DNA from 4 places in the Streptosporangium longisporum genome. Region 2 is predicted to be linked to each of the others. Evidence: riboswitches for the same ligand, from Rfam matches in the RefSeq annotation. Region 2 holds a riboswitch; each other region holds the start of a gene.
What was found. A riboswitch is a leader RNA that binds a small molecule or an ion and turns the genes downstream of it on or off. The one in region 2 is predicted to bind cyclic di-AMP.

Region 1: another riboswitch for cyclic di-AMP. It lies ahead of ABD832_RS18165 (C40 family peptidase); the one in region 2 lies ahead of ABD832_RS15795 (hypothetical protein).
Region 3: another riboswitch for cyclic di-AMP. It lies ahead of ABD832_RS14130 (C40 family peptidase); the one in region 2 lies ahead of ABD832_RS15795 (hypothetical protein).
Region 4: another riboswitch for cyclic di-AMP. It lies ahead of ABD832_RS12430 (C40 family peptidase); the one in region 2 lies ahead of ABD832_RS15795 (hypothetical protein).

Annotation. Positions count from the first base shown of each region.
Region 1 is NZ_BAAAWD010000009.1:24,262-28,523, forward strand. It holds gene ABD832_RS18160 (DUF1905 domain-containing protein) at 342-632, shown strand; cyclic di-AMP (ydaO/yuaA leader) riboswitch at 1,001-1,160, shown strand; gene ABD832_RS18165 (C40 family peptidase) at 1,294-1,836, shown strand; gene ABD832_RS18170 (hypothetical protein) at 1,916-2,869, shown strand; gene ABD832_RS18175 (M48 family metallopeptidase) at 2,866-4,143, shown strand; gene ABD832_RS18180 (glycosyltransferase family 4 protein) at 4,140-4,262, shown strand, end outside.
Region 2 is NZ_BAAAWD010000007.1:634,747-639,008, reverse strand. It holds gene ABD832_RS15800 (alpha/beta fold hydrolase) at 1-282, opposite strand, end outside; gene ABD832_RS15795 (hypothetical protein) at 382-1,137, opposite strand; cyclic di-AMP (ydaO/yuaA leader) riboswitch at 1,395-1,540, opposite strand; gene ABD832_RS15790 (DUF4253 domain-containing protein) at 1,761-2,507, opposite strand; gene ABD832_RS15785 (sugar kinase) at 3,016-3,849, shown strand; gene ABD832_RS15780 (hypothetical protein) at 3,953-4,262, opposite strand, start outside.
Region 3 is NZ_BAAAWD010000007.1:267,076-271,337, forward strand. It holds gene serA (phosphoglycerate dehydrogenase) at 1-469, shown strand, start outside; gene ABD832_RS14130 (C40 family peptidase) at 1,078-1,674, opposite strand; cyclic di-AMP (ydaO/yuaA leader) riboswitch at 1,662-1,893, opposite strand; gene ABD832_RS14135 (3-isopropylmalate dehydrogenase) at 2,035-3,081, shown strand; gene ABD832_RS14140 (branched-chain amino acid aminotransferase) at 3,256-4,262, shown strand, end outside.
Region 4 is NZ_BAAAWD010000006.1:1,816,416-1,820,677, reverse strand. It holds gene ABD832_RS12440 (RDD family protein) at 1-819, opposite strand, end outside; gene ABD832_RS12435 (amino-acid N-acetyltransferase) at 1,036-1,698, opposite strand; cyclic di-AMP (ydaO/yuaA leader) riboswitch at 2,035-2,183, shown strand; gene ABD832_RS12430 (C40 family peptidase) at 2,190-3,239, shown strand; gene ABD832_RS12425 (helix-turn-helix domain-containing protein) at 3,344-3,544, opposite strand.

The DNA.
Region 1 (4,262 bases), on a different contig from region 2:
GGCCGGGTGCTCCTGAGGGCCCGGGTACTCCGGTCCGTGTGCTCCCGAGGGGCCGGGTCTCCTGAGGGCGGATCGTGTGCCCCTGAGGGGCCGTGCGCCTCTGAGGGCCCGTTCGCCTCGGAGGCGGCCCGTGTGGCCGGAGCCGCCTCTCCGGAGGGTCCCGGTCCGCAAGGACGGCTCGGCCCCCGGAGGACCCGTCCACCGGCGCCCGTGGGGTCCGTGAAAACGTCTCGCGGGCGGGCGACGATTCCGCGCGCTCGCGGGAGTCGTCTCTCCGGACGGACCATCGGCCTCCTCCGGCCCCCGGAGGCGTGCCGCGACACAGGATCAGGGAGACGACGATGCCCACCCCCGCGACCCCGCAGCCGCTCGACCACACCTTCACCGCCCCCATCGAGAAGGACGGCGCCTTCGCCACCTTCGTGACCGTGCCGGGCTCGGCCGAGCTCCTCGGCACGAGGCGGGCCGTGAAGGTCACCGGGACGGTCGACGGTCACCCGTTCGCCGCCACGCTCATGCCCTCGGGCACCGGCCCGCACTGGCTGCCGCTGCGGGCGGAGCTGTGCAGGCTCATCGGCAAGCACGAGGCCGGGGCCGAGGTGACGTTCCACCTCGAGCGGCGGCTGAGCTGAACCGTCCCCCCGCGGGCCCGGGACGCCGCTCACGGCGACCCGGGCCCGCGCCGTCCCCCGTGCTCACCGCGAGGGCCGGGACAATGTGACGAAGATAACAAAAGCCGTGATTTCCCGGGCTTACAGGGCGGTGTGACGAGAGTCATATCTCGATCGCATAAATAGGCATCACGCAGCGGTAACGGGAGGATCAAGAAGCCCTCTCGATCCTCCGTTTCTGGGAACCCTTTGCCGAAACGTGGCGATCGGAGTAACTTCTGGCTGCGCGACGTGCAAGCCATGCCGCCGCGGTGAACGACGGTCTCCGGGCCGTCTTCGTCCATAGAAATCCAGCCGGCCGCCGCGCCCCCGCAAGGGGCGGACGTCACCGTGGCGGCCCGCCGAATCCGTGCAGCCAGGAGGCATGGAACCGGGGACCCAAAAGGCCCGACACACCGTGGCCAGGGGTGAATCGGCACATTTGTGCCGTAGGGCATCTTCCAAGCCCGAATCCGTCAGCTAACCCGGTAGGCATCAGTGGAAGCACCAAGGAGAAATCCTGTCTACCACCCCGTATAACCCCCGTTTGTCACGCTTTTTCCGCCTTTCTCTAGGCGGCGTCGCCCTCACGTTGACCGCCTCAGCCGGAGCGGTCACCCTGGGACCCACGGCGGCGCAGGCGATGACGGACAATCCCCCTGAGATCCTGGTCAGCAGCGCGACCGGCGTCTCCGAGCAGAGCGAGAGCACGGAGACCGGGCGGGCCACGACGAAGGGCACGGTCAAGGCCAGGACCAAGGGCAAGACCGCCACGAAGTCCAAGGCCAAGGCCAAGACCACGATGAGCAGGGCGGCACTGCAGAAGGTCCGGGCCGTCAAGGCCGTCGCGGCGGCCAAGAAGCAGATCGGCGATCCGTACCGGTGGGGAGCCTCCGGTCCCGGAGCCTTCGACTGCTCGGGGCTCGTCCGCTACGCCTGGCGCACGGCCGGTGTGTCCCTTCCCAGGATCACGCACAGCCAGTACAGGTCGCTCAAGAAGAAGGTCCCGTGGAGCAAGCTGCTCCCCGGTGACCTGCTGTTCTTCAGCGGAAAGGGCCACGTCGGCATGTACGTCGGCAAGGGCAGGATGGTCCACTCGCCGAGCAGCGGCAAGTCCGTCCGGATCGTGAAGCTGAAGGGGCACTACCGGTCCTCCTTCGCGGGAGCGGCCCGGCCCGGGGTCTGAACCCGAACAGTGACAGCGGTCCCGTCCCCGCACCGCGGCGACGGGACCGCTGCTGTCCGGTCGGCTACCATCGGCTCACATGTCCGTCCCGAACGGGTCCCACCCGGGCGGATCCGTCCCGCGAGACCGCCGCGCGGTGCTCGCCGGGATGCTGGCGCTGCTGAGCGCCGGCCCGCTCACCGGGGCCGGACCCCTCCCGGCCGGCCGGTACGGCCCTTTCGGCGCCCCGGAACCCCTCGGCACCCTCGCCGGCCGCCGCGCTCCCGCCGTCCCCGCCGTCCCCGGTGATTCCCGCGCTCCCGGTGTCTCTGACATCCCCGGTGTCCCCGATGCCCCTGACGTCCCCGTCGGCCTCTGGCCCGACGGTGCGACCGTCGTGCGGGGCCGGCACTCCGTGGTGGTCGGTCACCGCGTGCCGCACGCCGCCCTGCGGGACCTGGCCGCCACGGCCGACCGGGCCCGGCGCACCGTCGCGGAGATCTGGGGACCGGTCCGCGCGCTGGTCCTCCACCCCGCCACCGACGCCGAGGCCGCCGCCCTCGCCGGGGCGGGAAGCACCCACGGTCTGGCCGCGCTGGCCACCGCGGACCGGGTGATCGTCCTGCCGTCCGGCTACGCCCGGCTCACCGCGACCGGCAGGGACGTGGTGATCACGCACGAGCTCACCCACGTGGCCACCGGCGCCACCCGCGGCGGCCGGGTGCCGATGTGGCTCTCGGAGGGCTTCGCGGACTACGCCGGGTACCGCGACGCCGGGATCGCCGTGCGGACGGTCGCCGCCGAGCTGGCCGCGGAGGTGCGCGCCGGGACCCTGCCCGCCCGCCTTCCCGTACCGGCCGATTTCGCCCCGGGCGCCCCGAGGCTCGCGCAGGCCTACGAGGAGGCGTGGCTCGCCTGCCGCCTCGTCGCGGAGCGCTTCGGGGAGAAGGCGTTGGTGAGGCTCTACGGTAGCGATGTCGGGAGCACGCTCGGCCTGTCGGCGGCCGAGTTCACCCGGGCCTGGCGCGAGTACCTCCGGAGGGAACTGCGATGACGCTGAGCACGACGGACGCGCCCTCGGGCACGCGGTCGGCGGGGTGGGCGCTGGCCGTCCTGGGCGCGATCACCCTGGCGGTCGTGGCGTTCACCACGCCCTGGCGGGCCCTGCCCGCAGCGGCGCCCGAGATCGCCCCCTCCCCGGAGCGGGACTTCACCGCCGAGCAGATCGCCCGCTCCCAGGCGTTCGACGCGCTGGTCAGCGTTCCGGCGTACCTGTCGCTGGGCCTGACGCTGGTGGTGGCCGGGGTGCTGGTGGCCACGCCGCTGGGCGCCCGGCTGGCCGACCGGCTGCGGGGCCCCTGGTGGCTGCGCGTGCTGCTCGGCGTGCTGCTGATCTCGGCCGCGGTGGCGGCCCTGCGCTGGCCGCTGGGGATGTGGTCGGAGACCTACCTGCGCGAGTACGGGCTGTCCACCCAGCAGTGGCCAGCGTGGTCGGCCGACCGGGTCAAGAGCGCGGGCGTCGGCACGGCACTGACCGCGATCATGGTCCTGGCGGTGGTCGCGCTGGCGCGGCGCTACCGGCGCTGGTGGATCCCGGCCTCGGCCGGGGTGTTCGCGCTGACGCTGGGCGCGTCCTTCGCCTACCCGGTGCTCATCGAGCCGATCTTCAACGACTTCAGGCCGATGGAGGCCGGGACGCTGCGCGACGACCTGCTCGCCATGGCCGCCAGGGACGGCGTGCCCGTGGAGGACGTGCTCGTCGCCGACGCCTCCCGGCGGACCACCGCGCTCAACGCCTACGTCTCCGGCTTCGGCGCCACCCGCAGGATCGTCGTCTACGACACGCTGCTGCGGGCCCCCGCCGACGAGGTCGAGCTGGTGGTCGCGCACGAGCTGGGCCACGCCGACGCGGGCGACGTGCTCTGGGGAACGCTCGTCGGCGGCCTGGGCGCGGCCTGCGGGGCGTGCCTGCTGTACGCGGTGGCCTCGGCGCCGGGCCTGCGGCGGCGGGCCGGGGTGCCCGCCCTCGGCGACCCGCGGGCCACGGGCCTGATCATGGGGCTGGTCAGCCTGGCCACGGTCCTGTCGGGACCGGCCCAGAACGTGGTGAGCAGGCACGTCGAGGCCCGCGCCGACGTGCACGCGCTGGACCTGACCCGCGACCCGGCGACGTTCGTCGCCATGCAGCGGCGCCTGGCCGCCACCAACGTCTCGGACCTGTCGCCCGACCCCCTCGAGCACCTGCTCTACGCCTCGCACCCCGCGGCGCCGCAGCGCATCGCCGCGGCCCGCTCCTGGGCCCGGCTGAACGGTCTGCCCGAGCCGTGAGCCGGACCCTGGTCGTCACCAACGACTTCCCGCCCCGCGCGGGAGGGATCCAGTCCTTCGTGCACGGCCTCGTGGCCCGCCGCCCGCCCGGCTCGGTCGTCGTGTACGCCCCGGCCTGG
Region 2 (4,262 bases):
CGCGGCGTCGTCGGCCATGTCGCCGACCAGGTAGGGGACCCGGCCGTTCCAGCCGGGTCCGGGTGCTCCTGCCTCGTGCAGGTGGGTGCTCTCGCCGACGTCACGGTTGTCGAAACGCACCACGTGGTGCCCGCGTCCGGCGAGCAGCCCGCAGAGGTCCTCGTCCCAGTGGATCATCTGGGAACCGAGTCCCATGATCAACAGGAGCGGGCGGTCTCCGGGGGAGCCGAAGGTGTCGTAGGCGATCTCGATGCCGTTCGCCCGGGTTCGCAGAGTCGTCATGGCACTCCTACCGTGGTGATCCTGCGAAACAGAATGCCATTCTGGACAGGATCCGGCACCGGCGGGGCCGGTCGGGACGACCGCTACTCGGGACGACCGCTACCAGACGACGGCTCCCGGCTCCCGCACGCTCAGCCCGGCGGCGGAGAGGGCTTCGGCCATGACCTTGGGCTTGGCCGACGTCGACACCGGCGCGGCGCTCACCTGCTCGGTCTCGGTGACCTTCTTCGGCCGTCCGGACTTGGCCAGCACGGTCTTGGGCGGGTCGGCCGGGTTGGGGTCCTTGCGGCCCCAGGCACCGGTGGAGAAGGCCACGGGGTGGTTCTTCCTGCCCACGCCGTCGCCCCACCGGGTGATCACGTACTCGACGTCGATGTGGCCCATGCCACCGTTGCCGTCCACGCCGAGCGTGCCGGCGTTGAAGGTGCCGCCGGTCAGGTCGGCGAAGGTCTTGGCGTCGATGTCGAGCATGATGCCGCGGTTGGAGGGCACCCCGGGGCCGCGGTCACCGACGAAGAACTTGGCCCGCTTGCCCTTGTAGAGGATGTAGCCCTCGGTGAGCAGCGGCCAGCTCGGGCTGGCGATCATGCCCTTCTGCATCGGCTTGCCACTGGCCGGCAGGCCGGTGTCCCCGGCGCGGCCGGAGGAGTCGTCCCAGAAGTAGGAGGCGCGGGTGGATCCGTGGAGCAGGACGGCCTCGACGCCGTCCTCGGGGCCGCTCACCGCGGGGGCGGTGGCGGCGAGGGACGGCGAGACGGGCAGTGCGCAGGCGACGCCCGCGGAGGCGAGCACGCTCGCCCCGACGAGGGTGGCGGCGGCCAGGCGGTTCTTGTACATGCCAAAGAAGAGGCTCATGGGGGAAAGGCTCTTTCGCGAGGGAACGGGGCTACCGCGTGCGACACGCCGAAAAGGGGCGCACGGGCGAGGGCGCGCTATCGGAAAAAAGGCGTAACCGGACGAACCAGTCGTTACGCAGAGCGCTACCGGGAAATGCCGCGATCAGGCGCGGCGCGAAAGGTACGGGGGATGGGGGACGGGGGGCAGGGGAACGTTCAGGGGGTCGGCGCGGACAGGGGGTGCACCGACGCGGTGACGCGGTCATCCATGAGGGGGTCTCCTCTCCAGCTCGTCTACCGGGTTAGCTGACGGGTTCGGGCGGTGGAGTTGCCCTACCGCCGCATGAGCGGCGGATTCACCCCGGAAAATGGGTCCCCGGTTCCCGCGGCATCCGGCCTGCGGGATTCGACGTCGGGCGGTCGCTCCCTCTTGTGAAGGGCAGGTCACCGGCCGATAACAGGGGACACTACCCACGGAAACCAGACAAAGCAAAGCAAACGCCACGAAAACCCCAGAAGATCTACCTTGTTGGCAAAAAGTCCCCTAAAGCACTCAACATCTGGGTTTGCCCGAACGCGCGTCCCGCCACCCCGCAGGCCCGCCCGGTACGGGGACGGCGGCCTCCCGGACCCCGGGAGGGCTCAGTCCCACCAGAACGACCAGGCGTTCCGTCCCTTGATCTGCTCGGCGTAGTCGATGAGGGTCCCCGCGCCCTGGAGGATGCTGTCGGGGCAGAACGTCCAGTGCTCCGCGGCGACCTGCAGGGCGTGCTCGAAGGTCGTCGGCGGGGCCGCCACGCTGACGTCGAGGGTGTTGAACCCCATCCCGACCACCCGCACCCCGAACCTGTCCTCCCAGCTGCGCACGACGGCCGCGAGCGGGACCATCCACTCGTTGTGGTTCAGCGCACCCTGCCAGCCCATGACGGCCAGGGCGTCGGCCCCGCGGTCGACCGCGACGAGCCCGAGCGGCGTCCTGCGCTCGGCCACCATCCCCGCGTACCAGTCGGCGACCACCCCGGGGTCGGCGGCGAGCCTGCCCGCGGGGGCCGGGCCGGGGCACTCCGGGCCGAAGGGGTCGAGCAGTTCGAGCTGGTCGACGTGGGCCCTGGCGATCCAGTCGGACCACACCTCGGCCATGAACGCCTCGACGTGGTAATTGTCGATCTCGGCCGCCGCGTCCGGGGCGATCTGGCCGGCCGACCAGGGCTGGACCGAGTCCTCCAGCAGCACCGGCCACAGCCCCGACCGCTCGTGCTCGGCCCGCAGCCGCGCCCAGTACTCCCCCGAGACCGTCACCTCGCTGAGCCAGAAGGCCGGACGGTGACGGATCGCGAGCTGAGCGTAACCGGGGTCGGGCCAGACCAGTTCACCCGGCGGCAGGTCCACCGAGAGCCTCCTGCCCTCACCTCCGCTCGTCCCGCGAGCTCCGTCGGCTCCGTCGGCTCCGTCGGCTCCGTCGGCGAACAACTGGCGCAGAACGGGCGGAAGCTTCCCCTGCTCGCAATCGTTCATCTCTACCGATCCGATCCTGACCACGCATCAATTTTGGCCTGTCAAGCACCCCCAGGGACAGTTGTGCCCTGCACCAAGCAAAAATTAGAGGAAGATCCATGCCGCCCGACGGCCGCCCGGTGCGGGACGTTATGCTGCACGGTGGCCGCGAGAAAGCGCTATCCAATCCCTTGACCTGGTATTCGACGTATCGGATCATGCCGCCAGGACCGGCGGGCGGCCGGGTACGACCGATCACCGACCCCGCTGCGTGAGGAGCCACCTTCCATGACCGACCTGGTCACGCTCGGCGAGAGCATGGCACTGTTCAGCGCGCGGCGCACCGGCCCGCTCAGGCACGCCCGCGACTTCGGGCTGGGCGTGGGGGGGCGCGGAGTCGAACGTGGCCATCGGCGTCTCCCGTCTCGGCGGGCGCTCGGCCTGGATCGGCAGGGTGGGCGACGACGAGTTCGGGGAACTGCTCCGCTCGACGCTGGCGGGCGAGGGCGTCGACGTACGGGGGATGCGGGTCGACCCGGACGCGCCCACCGGACTGATGATCAAGAGCAGGCGCACGGCCGAGGTCGTGGACGTGCGCTACTACCGCTCGGCGAGCGCCGGATCCCGGCTCTGCCCGGCCGACCTGGACACCTCGATGATCCGTTCGGCCCGCGTGCTGCACGTCACCGGCATCACGCCGGCCCTGTCGGCCTCCGCCGTCGAGGCGGTCCGGGCCGCGATCGCCGAGGCCCGCGACGCGGGGGTGACCGTGTCGATGGACGTCAACTACCGCCGGGCACTGTGGACGCCCGCCGAGGCGTCCGCCGTGCTGCGGGAGATCGTCCCGACGGTGGACGTCATGTTCGCGACCGAGGCCGAGGCCCGGCTGGTCGTCGAGGGCGACGACCAGCTCGCCCTGGCCCGCGCCTTGGCCGACCTCGGCCCGCGCCACGTCCTCGTCAAGCGCGGCTCGCTGGGCGCGATGGAACTCTCCGACGGCGTCGTACGGCACGCCGAGCCGCACCGGGTCACCGAGGTCGACCCGGTGGGCGCGGGGGACGCCTTCGCCGCGGGCTGGATCGCCGAGACCCTCGCGGGAGCCGGCCCGGAGGAGCGCCTGGCCACGGCGTCGGCCGCCGGGGCATTCGCGGTCACCGCCGACGGAGACTGGGAGAGCCTTCCCCGCCGTTCCGACCTCGGCCTGCTGCGCCCGTCCGGCGACGCGGTCAGCCGCTGAGCGACCTCACCGCGCCTCACCGCGCCGCCCGGCGTCACCCGGTGCAGCCCAGTGCCTTCGCGCCGTACGGCGCGAAGGGCCCGCGACGGCCGGTGAGGCACCCCTACGGCTCGAAGATCACCAACGGGTGCCGCCAGGACATCTCCAGCACCACCCGGCACACCTCCCCGGCCCGGGGGAAGACCGCGCTCATCAGCACGAAGTCCTCCCCCACGCTCAACGGCTCGGACCACGGCGAGGTCGCGTAGTTCTCGGCGGTCAGGTCGGGGAAGACCGACGTCAGCTCCTCGTAGAAGGCCGCCACCTCCGGACTCGGCTCACCGCAGGCGATCTCGCTCCCGGTCCGCAGGAGGTACCGGCGGAGGGCCTCGGCCGCGGTGAGCGGTTCGGCTCCGAGCCAGACCCCGAGATCA
Region 3 (4,262 bases), 370 kb from region 2:
CGACGTGGTCGAGGACTCGGTCACCTACGTCAACGCCCCGCTGCTGGCCAAGGACCGCGGGGTCACGGTCGAGCTGATCACCAGCTCCGAGAGCCCCGACTGGCGCAACGTGGTGACGGTCCGCGGCGTGCTCGCCGACGGCCGCGCGGTCTCGGTCTCCGGCACCCTGTCCGGGCCGAGGCAGATCACGAAGATCGTCGAGGTCAACGGCTACCAGATGGAGATCGAGCCGACCGACCACCTGTCGTTCTTCACCTACACCGACCGTCCCGGCATCGTCGGCGTGGTCGGCCGCATCCTGGGCGACCACTCGATCAACATCGCCTCGATGCAGGTGGCCCGGGACGTCAAGGGCGGCAAGGCCCTGATCGCGCTCACCGTCGACACCGCCATCCCGGCCGACGTGGTCGACCAGATCGGCGCGGAGATCGGCGCCGACAGCGGCCGCTCGGTCGACCTGACCGACTGACCGTCCCGGCCCGCCGCCCGGCCGCGTCCTGCCGCCTCCGGGAACGGCCGCGACGCGCCGCGGCCCGGCTCCGGACGGACCGTCCGGGGCCGGGCCGGCACCCGCCCACCGTCTCGACATGTGAGAAGTGTGTACGCGGGGCGAGACGACCCTTTCGTCACCGGGTAACCTGATGGAGATGCGCCGGGTGTTCTCGCACTCCGCACCCGCCGTGACGGGGCCTGACAGGGCAGGCCGGCGGCCCGCCACGGTGCCGTGGCGATCGCCGGCTCCGAGCCCTCCGCCCAGCGGTCCGTGACCCGGACCGCGGCATCGGGCCCGGTCCGAGTCCTGACCGGAGTCTCGGCCACCTTCACAGCTCACCCGCGATCGAGACGAGACTCACCATGTACGAGATGTACTCCTGGAACCGCCCGGACGAGAACGAGGACGAGGCGGCCGACGCGATCCAGACCGCCCTGGACCGCCGCGACAACGGTGGCGCGCCCACCCGCTGACCCCGCTGACCCCACCGGCCATCTGCCCGGTACGGCCGCGCGCCGGTCCGGGCCGGCCGGGGCGGACGGGGCGGACGGCTGCGCGAACGCTCGTGACGGGGCCGCAAAGGCTCACCCGTCGACGACGGATCCGGTCGCGCGCTCGATCCGCTCGGCCAGTTCGACCCCCTCGGGGTCGGGGCGCACCCCGCCGACGAAGGAGGCGCGCCGCCAGGAGGCGAGCCGCTCCTCCTTGACCACGTCCCCGCTCCGCGGGGCGTGCACCATGTACCCGGGCTTCGTGATCATTCCGACGTGCCCGAGACCCCGGAAGAAGACCAGGTCCCCGGGCCTGAGGTCCTTCCAGGGGATCTTCCTGGAGAACGCCCCGTACTGCTCGGAGGCGATGCGGGGCAACCTGATCCCGGCGGCCCCGTAGGCGCGGAGCATCAGCCCGGAGCAGTCGAAGCCGCCGCGGCCGGTGCCGCCCCACGCGTACGGCGTGCCGCGTTTGGACATGGCCCAGCTCAGGGCCTTCTGCCAGGCGGGACGCAAGGAGGCGGCGCGCAGGGCGCCCTTCAGGGCGGGCATGCCGAGCGCGGGAGGCGCGGGGGCGGGCAGGGGCGAGGCGGCCAGCGCGGTGGCCGGGGTCGCGAACACCGCGGTCCCGGCGACGAGGACGGACGCGACGCGCGAGGAGATCTTGCCGTACAGGGTCGTTCCTTCCATAGGGCCTGCCGGGTGAGCTGTCGGGCTCGGGCGTGGAGGCCGCCCTACGGCGCGCGGGCGCGCCGATTCGCCCCGAGGGATCCCGTCACGGGCGGCCGGGAACGCGCTCCCGTCGGGGAGCGGGGTTCCCGGGGCCCGGGACGATCCCGGAAAGAGTGGGTCCCCGGCTCCGTACGCATCGATAAGGGATGATCCGTACGAATTAGGCATCAACGTGAACGGTGAGGACCATAACGAAAGCTCACGAAACGGTCAACACAGGATAAAGACGGGCAAAGTGATCAAATGTCCCCGAGGGAAATTTCGTCCGAGGCGTGAGACCGGTGTTCAAGCACCGAGACGGCCCGGTAGGGTGGCCGCATGGATTCGCGTAACATCCGCCTGGCGGTCATCCCCGGGGACGGGATCGGGGTCGAGGTCGTCGCCGAAGGGCTGAAGGTCCTCGAAGCGGTCGGCACGAAGGTGGAGACCACCACCTACGATCTCGGCGCCAAGCGCTACCACGAGACCGGTGAGACGCTGCCCGACGTCGTCCTGGAGGAGCTGCGCGGATACGACGCGATCCTGCTCGGGGCGGTCGGCGACCCCAGCGTGCCCCCGGGCGTGCTGGAGCGCGACCTGCTGCTCAAGCTCCGCTTCCGGCTCGACCACTACGTGAACCTGCGGCCGGTCAAGCTCTTCCCCGGGGTGGAGACCCCGCTGGGCGGGGTCCGGCCGGAGGACATCGACATGATCGTCGTCCGCGAGGGCACCGAGGGCCCGTACGCCGGAGCCGGGGGCGTCATGCGCCACGGCACCCCGCACGAGATCGCCACCCAGGAGTCGCTGAACACCGCCTTCGGCGTCGAGCGCGTGGTGCGCTACGCCTTCGACAAGGCGCTGTCGCGTCCCCGCAGGAGGCTCACCCTGGTCCACAAGACCAACGTGCTCACCTACGCCGGTGACCTGTGGGCCCGCACCGTCGAGAGGGTCGGCCGGGAGTACCCGGACGTCCAGACCGACTACTGCCACGTCGACGCGGCCTCGATGTTCTTCGTCAACCAGCCCGGGCGCTTCGACGTGATCGTCACCGACAACCTCTTCGGTGACATCCTCACCGACATCGGCGCGGCGATCGCCGGTGGCATCGGCCTGGCGGCCAGCGGCAACGTCAACCCCGACCGCACCGCGCCGAGCATGTTCGAGCCGGTCCACGGCAGCGCCCCCGACATCGCGGGCCAGGGCAAGGCCGACCCGACCGCCACGATCCTGTCGGTCGCCATGCTCCTGGACCACCTGGGCCTGGACTCCGAGGCCGCCCGGGTCGAGCAGGCCGTCGCCGACGACCTGGTCGAGCGGGCGACCGGCCGGGCCGGCCGGACCACCCGCGAGATCGGCGACGACATCACCGCCCGAGTAGCCGGCTGAGGAAGCCGCCCACCTCGACCCAGACGCGCCTGGCGGCTCACCGAGCCGCCGGGCGCGTTTTGGTTTTTCCGCCCCGCTGACGGTTTTCGCTATCGATGCAGTAGTTTCCCGTTACCCGGTCCAACGCAGAATGGACGCAAGGGTAAGCCAGACACCAAGAGAAGGATCCGCGTCATGACCACCGCTCAGAAGCTCAGCTTCGACGTGCAGCTCTCCGACCACGCTCGCACCACGGACGAGCGTGAGCAGGTAATGGCGAGCCCGGGGTTCGGCCAGGTCTTCACCGATCACATGGTCTCCATCGACTACACCGAGGGGGAGGGCTGGCACGACGCCCGGCTCACCCCGTACGGGCCGCTCGTCCTCGACCCGGCGACCTCGGTCTTCCACTACGGGCAGGAGCTCTTCGAGGGTCTCAAGGCCTACCGCCAGGAGAACGGCGCCATCGTGACCTTCCGGCCGGAGGCCAACGCCGCCCGGTTCAACGCCTCGGCGCTGCGGATGGCCATGCCCGAGCTGCCCGAGGAGACGTTCGTCGAGTCGCTGGAGCTGCTCGTCCAGACCGACCGCGACTGGGTCCCCACCACCCCGGGGCACAGCCTCTACCTTCGTCCCTTCATGATCGCCACGCAGCCAGCGCTCGGTGTCAACTACCCCTCCAGGACCTACCGGTACATGGTCATCGCCGGACCGGCCGCGGCCTACTTCGGCGGGGGCAAGGCCGTCTCGGTCTGGCTCTCCACCGAGTACACCCGCGCAGCCCCCGGCGGCACCGGGGCCGCCAAGTGCGGCGGCAACTACGCCGGGGCCTTCGTGGCCCAGCGCCAGGCCGTCGAGCAGGGCTGTGACCAGGTGGTCTGGCTGGACGCGGTCGAGCACCGTCACGTCGAGGAGATGGGCGGGATGAACCTGTTCTTCGTCTACGGCGACCGCCTGCTCACCCCGGCGCTGACCGGGACGCTCCTGCCCGGCATCACCCGCGACTCCATCCTCACCCTCGCCGGCGACCTGGGCCTGCGGGCCGAGGAGGGACGCCTGTCGATCGAGGAGTGGCAGAGCGGCTGCGAGTCGGGCGAGCTGACCGAGGTCTTCGCCTGCGGCACGGCCGCGGTCGTCACCCCGGTCGGCGCGGTCAAGGGCGCCGACCGCGCCTGGACGATCGGCGACGGCAACCAGGGCCC
Region 4 (4,262 bases), on a different contig from region 2:
GGTGGCGAGGAAGACGCCGCCTCCCGCGTCCAGGGTCCCGGTCGCGCTGTCGAAGCTGGGGGACGTGATGATGACGGCGGCCAGCACGGCGCTGATGATGAACGTCGGGATCCCCAGGATGATCCCGTCGATGAGCCGTGCCACCAGACGCTGCCACCACTCGGCGAGCGGCGCCGGAGCGCCGGGGACGCCGCCGTAGGGCTGTCCGTAGCCCTGCTGGCCGTACGCCGGTTGACCGTAGCCCTGCTGGCCGTAGTCCGGCTGCTGACCGTACCCGCCCTGCTGGCCGTAGCCCTGCTGCTGGCCGTAGTCGGGCTGCTGGCCGTACCCGGGCTGGGACGGCTGCTGCCCGTAGCCCTGCTGGCCGTAGCCGGGCTGCTGGCCGTAGTCCGGCTGCTGCCCGTAGCCACCGCTCGTGCCCTGCTGGCCGTACCCCGGCTGGCCGTAGCCACCCGTGCCGCCCTGCTGGCCGTAGCCCGGCTGCTCGGCGGAGGACTGGCCGTAGCCGGGCTGCTGGCCGTAGTCCGGCTGCTGCCCGTAGCCACCGCTCGTACCCTGCTGGCCGTAACCCGGCTGGCCGTAGCCACCCGTGCCGCCCTGCTGGCCGTAGCCCGGCTGCTCGGCGGAGGACTGGCCGTAGCCGGGCTGCTGGCCGTACCCGCCGGTCGCCCCCTGCTGGCCGTAACCCTGCTGCTGGCCGTACCCGCCGGTCGCGCCCTGCTGGCCGTAACCGGGCTGCTGCCCGTAGCCCTGCTGGCCGTAGCCCTGGGCCTGTCCAGGACCGGTGTTCGGCTGTGAGGCCTCCGACCGATATCCCACGACCGTTATGTCGGGGTCGAGTTCACCAGCGGCTCGACCCGCGTTGTGCTGTCCGTATTCCGGCTGCCCCGACGGTGTGCGATCGCGGTCGGGATCATCCTGTGGATACGGCGGCTGTCCGGTGCTCACCGCGTCACCTCACTTAGACTGCGCATGTGGCAGATGTCAGACTCACATGCTTGCTGCAGCACAAGGTATCGACATAGGCAACAACAGTCACCTTTCCGTTGTGTCAGCTCTAAAGTCACTCACGTCGGGCTCACGTGTCAGATGCAGCAGCATCCGCGTATTGCCCAGGGTGTTGGGCTTGACGTGCTCCAGATCCAGGAACTCCGCGACGCCCTCGTCGTAGGAGGCCAGAAGCTCGGCGTACACCTCCGGGGCGACGGGGGTGCCCTGGATCTCCCGGAACCCGTGCCGGGCGAAGAAGTCCACCTCGAAGGTCAGGCAGAAGACGCGGCGCAGGCCGAGCTCGACGGCGGTGCGCAGCAGCGCGGAGACGATGCGGTGGCCGATCCCCGCCCCCCGGCGGGCGGGGTCGACGGCGACGGTGCGGATCTCGGCCAGGTCCTCCCACAGGACGTGCAGCGCCCCGCAGCCGACCACCTCCCCGTGCTCGTCGGTGGCGACCCAGAACTCCTGGACGTCCTCGTACAGGGTGACGGTGGCCTTCTCCAGCAGGCGCGGTCCCGCGCCGCCGTAGGTGTCGACCAGGCGCCGGATGGCGCGGACGTCCGGGGTGCGGGCACGCCGGACGGTGACGCCGGCCGCCCCCGGCGGTCCGTCCCGCTCCGTGCCGGTACGGGGTTCACCACCGCTTCCGGCCTCGGCGGGGGCGCGCATCACCGGCGCCGGAGACTGTTCCGCAACCTGCTCCATGACCGATCAGCGTACGTCCTCGCCGTCCCCCAATTACGGCTCACCCCTAACTCGCGCACCACCCTCCTCTCGTGACCCTTGGTAGTCCCATTGCCACGCTGGGCATCGGACGCCGAAGTGTGGCGCATTTCATCTTCGGTACGCTCCCGGAGCTGGGAGGACCCCCTCGGGGCCCGACGACCCCCTGGGCAAAGGCCCCGTAAAGGCCTCAGTGATCATTTTGAGATGTGATCCGTCCGTGACATTTCAGTTGCGAAACCTCTACTGAATTCGAAGTTCTGGTTGAGCAGGAACCAGGGGTGGACTAATCTCCGTCCTCGATGTCAGAGATGTGAAAAGCCTGACCCGCCGAATCTCCCGCAGGGAGAACCGGGGACCCACCCGAGTCCCCCGGGGTGAATCCGAGTGCCACCGGCGCACCCGGTAGGGCTGCCCTCCGGCCCGAACCCGTCAGCTAACCCGGTAGGCGGCCGAGGAGAAGGAGTCCATTGGTGAAGCGCACGCGCGACCGCGGAGGAGACCAGGCGGGTGGCGACGCCCACCGTCCACGACGCGCGCCGCGAGGGCTCCGCCGCCGCATGGCGGTGATCGGCCTGGCGTTCGCCACCCTCACCCTGGGCACCCCGCTGGTCGCGGCCTCCGCCGACCCCGAGCCCAGCCTCAAGCAACTGGCCGCGCAGGCCGAGAAGCTGCACAACGAGATCGAGACGCTCGCCGAGCAGTACAACGGCGAGCGGGTCAAGCTCAAGCAGGCGCAGCGGGCCGCGGACAGCGCCAAGAAGACCCTGGCCACCAGCGAGTCCGAGCTGGCGGCGCGGCGGACCAAGGCCGCCCTGCTGGCACAGAGCAGCTACATGGCGGGCGGACTGAACGCAGGGCTCACCCTCACCCAGACGTCCGACCCCGACGACTTCCTCGACCAGGCCACCACCAGCTACGCCCTGCAGCAGCAGCAGAGCGAGGAGGTCGCCCAGGTGGGCCGGGCGATCGAGGCCGCCGAGCGGGCGCAGGCCGGCGCCAAGGCCAGGACCTCCGAGGTCAAGAAGCTGCTGACGGAGATCGGCGCCAAGCGCGCCAAGATCGAGCGACTGGTCGCGCGGGTGGAGAGCGACCTGTTCAGGGAGGTACGCGCCCAGGCCGTCGGCAACCGTGGCGCCCGGGTGAAGGTCGACGCGCCCATCGTGGGCAGCGGCAAGGGGGCCGAGGCCGCCCGCTGGGCGCTGACCCAGCAGCTCAAGCCGTACGTCTGGGGCGCCGAGGGTCCCAACTCCTTCGACTGCTCCGGGCTGGTCATGTGGGCCTACCAGAAGGTCGGGATCAGCCTGCCGCACTACACCGGCGACCAGTGGACCGCGGGCACGCGCGTCTCCCGGAGCGAGCTGCGCCCGGGTGACCTCGTCTTCTTCTACAGCGACCTGCACCACGTCGGGATCTACATCGGCGCGGGCCTGATGGTCCACGCCCCCCGGACCGGGGACGTCATCCACATCACCACGATCGACGACCGGCCCTTCGTGGGAGGCGTGCGCATCGCCGGCTGACCCCGGCACCCGCTCGACGCCGTCCCGCGCCCGCCCGGCGCGGGATCTGGCGTCGGCCGAGGACGGGCGGACGGAGCGGGCGGCTGAATTCGGGCGGCGGCAGGCTAGATCAGGCGGCGGCGGGCCGCCCAGGCCACGGCCTCGATCGCCGTGGCGACGCCGATGCGGTCGCAGATGCCCCTGAGCCTGCGCCTGACGGTCCGGCCGCTGATGTCGAGCCTGCGGCCCACCCTGTCGACGGTGACGCCCTTGGCGAGCTCAGCCAGCAGCACGAGGTCGTCGGCGCTGAGACCGATATCGCCCATGCCCAGGGGGCTGTCGCCATGGCGCGAATCCACTTCCGGATATGCCATCAAGAGTCACTCCCCCCACTCTGGAAACCGGGCCTAAGGCACCATGAATGAATACCGCCCGCCAGGAACGGTAAACGCCTTGTTCAAAGGTCGTCAAGTTCCGCCCTTCATGGCGTCGCCGCACTATTGACATAGCAGGCCATACGTGAAGTACTCATGATATGTCAGCGCCTTTGCGGTTAAGTCATGATCCGCCTCGGGCGTGGACCCGTAACCGTCCCCTGGCTGCGAGGACCCGCATCTTCGTAGAACAAGATTTTGCCGGATCGGCAGGCCCTGCGGCCCTCCGGACGCCGGGTCCGCGACGCGCGCGCCTCCCGTATTTTTCGGGAAATCGACCCCTGTTCCGCCGGTGCGGCGGTGGTCACGTCCCTCGGCACCTTGACGGCGTGACGTAAAAACCCGGAAATCGTGGGCCACTTCGGTTCTTTGCGGCATTTGCGGAGTTTCGCGCGGGGCCACTCGCACGCCGTAATATCGGGCGTGCGGAAAGGGAGTTTCTACACCATGCGGAAACTCCTCCGCACGGCACGAAGGGACGCGAGCACCGCCGTTTCCGGCGGCCGGGATCCCGCCCTTCCGCTCCCGGTCCCCGCGCACCGTACGGGCACGTCTCCGGCCCCGGGAAGGTGACCGCCGCCGCCGACGCGCGACGCCTGACCGGTGGGTA